One region of the Mesorhizobium sp. M0909 genome, then DNA from elsewhere that is predicted to be linked to it. Evidence: predicted binding sites of a transcription regulator. Region 1 holds the regulator's gene; each other region holds the start of a gene.

What was found. The regulator PhoB, encoded in region 1, activates phosphate uptake and scavenging genes when phosphate is short. The targets are predictions, from matches to a motif close to TGTCATNNANCTGTCAT.
Region 2: a site for PhoB is predicted at 1,135-1,151, ahead of NKH83_RS00395 (alkaline phosphatase D family protein). Genes of this name have one in related genera too.
Region 3: a site for PhoB is predicted at 1,085-1,101, ahead of NKH83_RS05550 (LTA synthase family protein). Genes of this name have one in related genera too.

Annotation. Positions count from the first base shown of each region.
Region 1 is NZ_JAMYOA010000001.1:360,673-362,941, reverse strand. It holds gene NKH83_RS01870 (ROK family protein) at 1-576, shown strand, start outside; gene phoB (phosphate regulon transcriptional regulator PhoB) at 586-1,275, opposite strand; gene phoU (phosphate signaling complex protein PhoU) at 1,292-1,999, opposite strand; gene pstB (phosphate ABC transporter ATP-binding protein PstB) at 2,032-2,269, opposite strand, start outside.
Region 2 is NZ_JAMYOA010000001.1:79,473-81,741, forward strand. It holds gene NKH83_RS00390 (MFS transporter) at 1-1,076, shown strand, start outside; gene NKH83_RS00395 (alkaline phosphatase D family protein) at 1,224-2,269, shown strand, end outside.
Region 3 is NZ_JAMYOA010000003.1:200,997-203,265, reverse strand. It holds gene fabD (ACP S-malonyltransferase) at 1-894, opposite strand, end outside; gene NKH83_RS05550 (LTA synthase family protein) at 1,142-2,269, shown strand, end outside.

The DNA of each region.
Region 1 (2,269 bases):
ATCGGTATGGGGCTTGTGCTGAAGGGCGAACTGTTCACCGGGACGCATTCCTCGGGCGGCGAATTTGGCCACATGATCCATCGTCCGGGCGGAGCGCTCTGCCGTTGCGGGCGGCGCGGCTGCGTCGAAGCCTATGCCGGCAACTATGCCATCTGGCGCAACGCCAGGCAGATGAGCGAAGACAGCGAACCTATCGCCGACGTCAGCGACGCCGACATGCGCGCTCTGGCGGCCCGCGCGCGCGAGAAGGATGGGCCGGAACGCGAGGCCTACCGCAAGGCCGGCGAAGCGCTGGGTTTCGGTCTCGGCTCGCTGTTCGCGCTGATCGATCCAGCACCGGTCGCGATGGTCGGCGCCAGTGCCGCTGCCTTCGATCTGATCGAGCCGGCCTTGCGCAAGGCCATCGCCCAGACCGCCGGTGGCCAGCATTCGGGCTCGATCTCCTTCGACACCGAGCCAAACGAATTGCCGCTGATCCGCGAAGGCTGCGCGATGCGGGCGTTAAGCTTCGTCGACCAGGAGATTTTCGCGCCGGGCGCGCAAATGAGGCCCGGCGTCAGAAGGAACGTCGCCTGACCAGGCGGGTCAATCTTCCCTGATCGCATAGCCGGCGCCGCGGATGGTGCGGATGACATCCGGCATGCGGCCGTTATTGACGGCTTTGCGCAGCCGCCCGACATGCACGTCGACGGTGCGTTCGTCGATATAGATCGTCTCGCCCCAGACATTATCGAGCAACTGGCTACGCGAGAAGACGCGGCCCGGATGCCGCATCATGAACTCGAGCAGCCGGAATTCGGTCGGCCCGAGCCGGATCTCGCTCTTCTTGCGATAAACCCGGTGCGATTCGCGATCGAGCACGATGTCGCCGACCTTCAGCACGCTGGACAGCACTTCCGGCTTGGCGCGCCGCAGCAGCGCCTTGACCCTGGCCATGAATTCCGGTGTCGAAAACGGTTTGACCAGATAGTCGTCGGCGCCGGTCGAAAGACCGCGCACCCGGTCGCTCTCCTCGCCGCGCGCGGTCAGCATGATGATCGGCAGCCGCTCGGTTTCGGGGCGCACGCGCAACCTGCGGCAGAGCTCGATGCCGGAAACCGCCGGTATCATCCAGTCGAGCACCAGAAGGTCGGGCACATTTTCCTGCAAACGGATCTCGGCTTCGTCGCCGCGTGTCACCACCTCGACCTGGTAGCCTTCGGATTCGAGATTGTAGCGGAGCAGCACGCCCAACGGCTCCTCGTCCTCCACCACCATTATGCGTGGTGCGATCATCGGCTGGGCACCCCCATCATGTCACCGGTGCAGGCATTGTCGTTTCGTCCTGCTTCGGACGATTGACCGGCAATTGCTCGCCGGTCAGCACATAATACGCATTTTCGGCGATGTTGGTGACATGGTCGCCGATCCGCTCGAGATTCTTGGCGCAGAACAGCAGATGCGTGCAAGCGGTGATGTTGCGCGGATCTTCCATCATGTAGGTCAACAGCTCGCGGAACACCGACGTGTATTTGACGTCGATGCGCTCGTCGGCGGCGCGCAGCTTGGCCAACGCGGCCGCATCGCCTGCAGCATATTCCTCGATGACGCCCTGCACCTGGATGAGCACTAGCTGCGCCATCGCATCGATGGAATGCGATAGGTCGCGCGGCGTGACGCTGAGGCCGACCGCGCTCACACGCTTGGCGATGTTCTTGGCAAGGTCGCCGATGCGTTCGAGGTCGCCGGCCATGCGGATCGCTCCGACGACATGGCGCAGATCGTGAGCCATTGGCTGGCGCTTGGCGATCAGGGTGATGGCGCGATCGTCCAGTTCGCGTTGACGCGCATCCATGATGGCGTCGTCGGAGACGACGCGTTGCGCCAGCACGTTGTCGGAATTCAACAGGGCCTTGGTCGCCCCGCCGACCATCGAACCGGCGAGGTCGGCCATGTCGCGGATCAGCTTGCTGATCTGCTCGAGATCCTCGTCGAAAGAAGCGACTGTGTGTTCGCCCATGGTCCTGTCCTCATATGCATGATCGGAACGGCTCAGCCGAAGCGGCCGGTGATGTAGTCCTGCGTGCGCTTCTCGCGGGGCGACGTGAATATCTTCTCGGTCCGGTCGAACTCGACCAGTTCACCCAGATACATGAAGGCGGTCTGGCGCGACACGCGCGCCGCTTGCTGCATGTTGTGGGTGACGATGACGATCGTGTAGTCGGCTTGCAGCTCGTCGATCAGTTCCTCGATCTTGGCCGTCGACAGCGGGTCGAGGGCCGAAGCCGGT
Region 2 (2,269 bases), 280 kb from region 1:
CCGCGGCGCTGATGGAGCGGATCGGGCTGCGCCGCACCTTGCTTGCCGCGCTGCTTTTGATGTCGGTATCGACCGCGCTCAGCCTGTTGATGACCAAGCCCTGGCATCTGCTCCTCACCTGGGGCGTGTTTTCCGGCGTCAGCTCGGGCGCCGTCGCCACCGTGCTCGGCGCAACCATCGTCAACCGCTGGTTCAAGACCAATCGCGGCCTGGTGATGGGACTGATGTCGGCGTCCAGCGCCACCGGGCTGCTGGTCTTCCTGCCGCTGCTCGCCTCGCTCGCCCAGTCAGGCGGCTGGAAGCCGGTCGCCATCGCCATTGCAGTGGCCACCGCCTGCCTGGTGCCGCTGGTCTATATGCTGGTGCCGGAGCGCCCGGCCTCGATCGGCATGGTCCGCTATGGCGCCGATGCCGACGACGTGCCGCCGGCGCCGCCGGCCGCGCAAGGCAATTTCCTTTCGCATACGCTGAGCACGCTGCGCCGCGCCGCCGGCACGCGCGTGTTCTGGTATCTGTTCGCCACTTTCTTCGTCTGCGGCTTCACCACCAACGGGCTGGTCGGCACGCACCTGATCGCCTTTTGCGGCGACATGGGCATAGGCGAAGTGCAAGCCGCCGGCCTGCTGTCGATGATGGGCATCTTCGACCTGATCGGCACGACGCTATCGGGCTGGCTCACCGACCGTTTCGACCCGCGCAAGCTGCTCGGCGTCTATTACGGCATCCGTGGCCTCTCGTTGATCTATCTGCCCTATTCCGGCTTTTCGGCAACCAGCCTGATCATCTTCGCCGTGTTTTACGGACTGGACTGGATCGCCACGGTGCCGCCGACGCTGAGGCTTTCCAACGAGGCGTTCGGCGACCGCAGCGGACCGATCGTCTTCGGCTGGATCGTCGCCGGCCATCAGGTTGGCGCCGCGACAGCGGCCTTCTTCGGCGGTACCATGCGCGAGTTGCAAGGCAATTACGAGCTTGCCTTCCTGATCGCCGGTATGACGGCAATAGCCGCCGCCTGCATCTCGCTGCTGATCAACACCAGCCGCCCGGCCTTCGAGCCGGAACCGCAGGCGGCTTAGGGTGCGACAGTTGAGTGCTAATCTCCCCCGTTGAGGGGGAGATCGCCCGCCTGTTCACTGTTATCAAACCTTCATCGTTTCGAAATGTGCCTGAAACATTGAAGCTGGAGCTTGGCGGCGACGTTCAACGCCATCCAGGAGACAGCCATGAACAAGATTTCGATGACGCGGCGCGCTTTCGTCACGTCGGCCAGCGCCGTTGGCCTGGTCGGCGCGTCGGGCCTCGCGCTTCCCTATTACTCGCGCGCCAATCAGCGCCCGGCCTTTACCCACGGTATCCAATCCGGCGACGTCGACGCGACCAGCGGCATAGTCTGGGCTCGCACGGACCGGGCGTCGCGCGTCATGTTCGAAGTGTCGCCGACGGAGAGCTTCGCCAATGCCGTCCGCCTGGCGCCGCTCGACAGCTCGCCGGCCAGCGACTATACGGTGAAGCGGCTGCTTACCGATCTCGCCTCCGACCAGGACATCTTCTACCGCATGGTCGCGGCCGATCTTTCCGATATCAACGCCGTTTCCGAGCCGATCGTCGGCCGCTTCCGCACGGCACCTGCCTCGAAGCGCGACATTCGTTTCGCTTGGTCGGGCGACACCGCCGGCCAGGGCTGGGGCATCGACGACACCGGCATGAAGACCTACGCCACGATCGCCAAGCACACGCCGGACTTCTTCCTGCATTCGGGCGATACGATCTATGCCGATGGCGCGATGAAGGACGAGGTCGACCTGCCCGGCGGCGGCAAGTGGAAGAACACCGTGCTGATCGACGAAAAACGCAAGGTTGCCGAGACGCTGGATGAATACCGGGGTCAGTGGAAATACAATTTGATGGACAGGAACGTGCTGGCGCTGAACGCCATCTGCCCGACGTTCTACCAGTGGGACGACCACGAGGTGGTGAACAACTGGTCGGATTCGAAGGATCTGAGCGCCGACGACCGCTACACCGAAAAATCCATCCATATACTGGCGGCACGCGCAGCGCGCGCCTTCCACGAAATGACGACGATCCGCTACGAGCCGTCTGAGCCCGGCCGTGTCTACCGCAAAATCGCCTATGGGCCGCTGCTCGATGTGTTCTTCCTAGACATGCGTTCCTATCGCGGCCCCAACGGTCCGAATATGCAGGAGACGATGACGCCGCAATCGCGCATCCTCGGCGAACAACAGACGAAATGGCTGAAGCGCGAGCT
Region 3 (2,269 bases), on a different contig from region 1:
GATGCGGCGGGCCAGCCCCGACAGCACCTTGCCGGCGCCCACTTCGTAAAGCGTCGCAACGCCGTTGCTGCCGAACCACTCCACCGTTTCGCGCCAGCGCACGCGCCCGACCACCTGTTCGACGAGGCGGCGGGCAATCTCGTCGGGATCGCTCGTCGGGGTCACCGTAACGTTGGAGACCAGCGGCACGGCGGGCGCACTCTTAGTCACGGCGGCCAGCGCCTCCCGCATGATCTCGGCCGCAGGCTTCATCAATGCCGAATGGAAGGGCGCCGAAACCTGCAGCATCAGCGCCCGCTTGGCGCCCTTCTCCGTGCATAGCTTCGCCGCCAGTTCGACCGCCGGCCTGGCGCCGGAGATCACCAGCTGGCCGCCGCCATTGTCGTTGGCGATCTGGCACACCAAGGCTTGCGCGGGATCTTTGGCGGTGCCTTGGGCGGCCTCTGCGCAAGCGGCCTCGACGTCGGCCTGTTCCAGCCCGATGATCGCCGCCATCGCGCCCCCGCCGGCCGGTACAGCCGCCTGCATGGCATTGCCGCGGATACGCAGCAGCCGGGCGGCGTCGGCGACCGAAACGAAACCAGCGGCCGCAAGTGCCGAATATTCACCGAGCGAATGGCCGGCGACATAGGTGACCTTGCCGTTCAGGGAGAAGCCGCGCGCCTCCAGCGCCCGGACTGCGGCGAGTGACACCGCCATCAGCGCCGGCTGAGCATTGGCGGTCAGCGTCAGCGTCTCTTCCGGGCCTTCCCAGATCAGCTGCGATAGTTTTTCACCGAGCGCGTCGTCGACTTCCTCGAAGATCCGCCGCGATTCCACAAAAGTATCGGCGAGGTCCTTGCCCATGCCGACGGCCTGGCTGCCCTGCCCCGGAAAGGTGAATGCGATGGCCATGGTCGGCTCCCAGCTGCTGGTTCTCGCTGCCTGTGACGCAAGGCGTGCGCCCAAGTCAAGTCCAACCTTGACCGCTCAGCGTCGGCCGAGTGCCTGTTTCGGCAGGCTTTTTGGCGATCACTCATGATGAAAACCGCTCACGATTTGTTTGTTGGCTCTTCTTATTTCCGCCGCAGGCGCTAGGCTTTGCGTGACAGTTCGATGACAATCGAGTGACGCCTTTGTTGCGGGCCGGGGAACTATTGAAGTGGCAAAGACCAAGCAGAGCGCAGCCGAGGCGGCGCCACAGTTTCTTGAAGGCGATCCGTCGACTGGCTATCTGCCGGCGCGCAGATGGCCTGTCATCCGCTATGGCCTTATCAGCTTGCTGGCTGCGGCCATCCTGGTGTTTGCCATCGAACTGATCGTGCGCGGCAACTTTGCCGGCACCATTGATTTCTTTCTGCAGCCTTTCAAACCCGGCTGGACCACGATCATCATTTTTGCGCTGATCCTCATCGGTCTCGACGCCGTGCTCGGCCGCAGCCATCAGAGCCTGATGATCGTCGCGCCGCTGACATTGTCGCTGGCGTTCGTCGGCCACCAGAAGTCGCTCTATCTCGGCGATCCGCTCTATCCGACCGATTTCCTCTATTCCCGGCAGATCGTGGCACTGATGCCGCTCCTGGTCCGCGACCGCCCGGGAACCGCCATTGCCCTGGCGATCGGCATCGTCGGCGGGCTGTCGCTGCTCGTCTATGGCTGGCGGTTATGGCGCCGCCGCGTTCCGGCGCTCAGCCACAAGGGCCGCCTTGCCCGGCTGACGCTGACGGTGCCGCTGATCGCTTTCTTCGTCTCCATCATGGACTATGCCACCTTCTCGTGGACGCGCGACCGGCTGCAGATCATCCCGATTATGTGGGACCAGAAGGAAAACTATGCCTCGAACGGTTTTGCGCTCGCCTTCGCGCTGAACGTCCCGATGGCGCATGTCTCGGCGCCGCCCGGCTATTCCGACAAGGCGATCGAAGCGATCGGCAAACCGCAGGTGACCGCCTCGGTACCTGCCGAGAAGCCCGACATCATCGTCGTGATGAGCGAATCCTTCTGGGATCCGACCAAGCTGCCCGGCGTCACCATCACACCCGACCCTATCCCCAATGTGCGGGCCCTGCGCACGGGCTACATGTTCTCGCCCGAGTTCGGCGGCATGACGGCCAACATCGAGTTCGAGGCCCTGACCGGCTTTTCCAACGCCTTCCTGCCGGCGGGCAGCATTCCCTACCAGCAATATGTGCGGACACCGACTCCCTCGCTGGCGACCTTCCTGAAAAGTCAGGGCTACCGGGCACGCGCCATCCATCCCGGCACCAACTGGTTCTGGAACCGGGGGGCC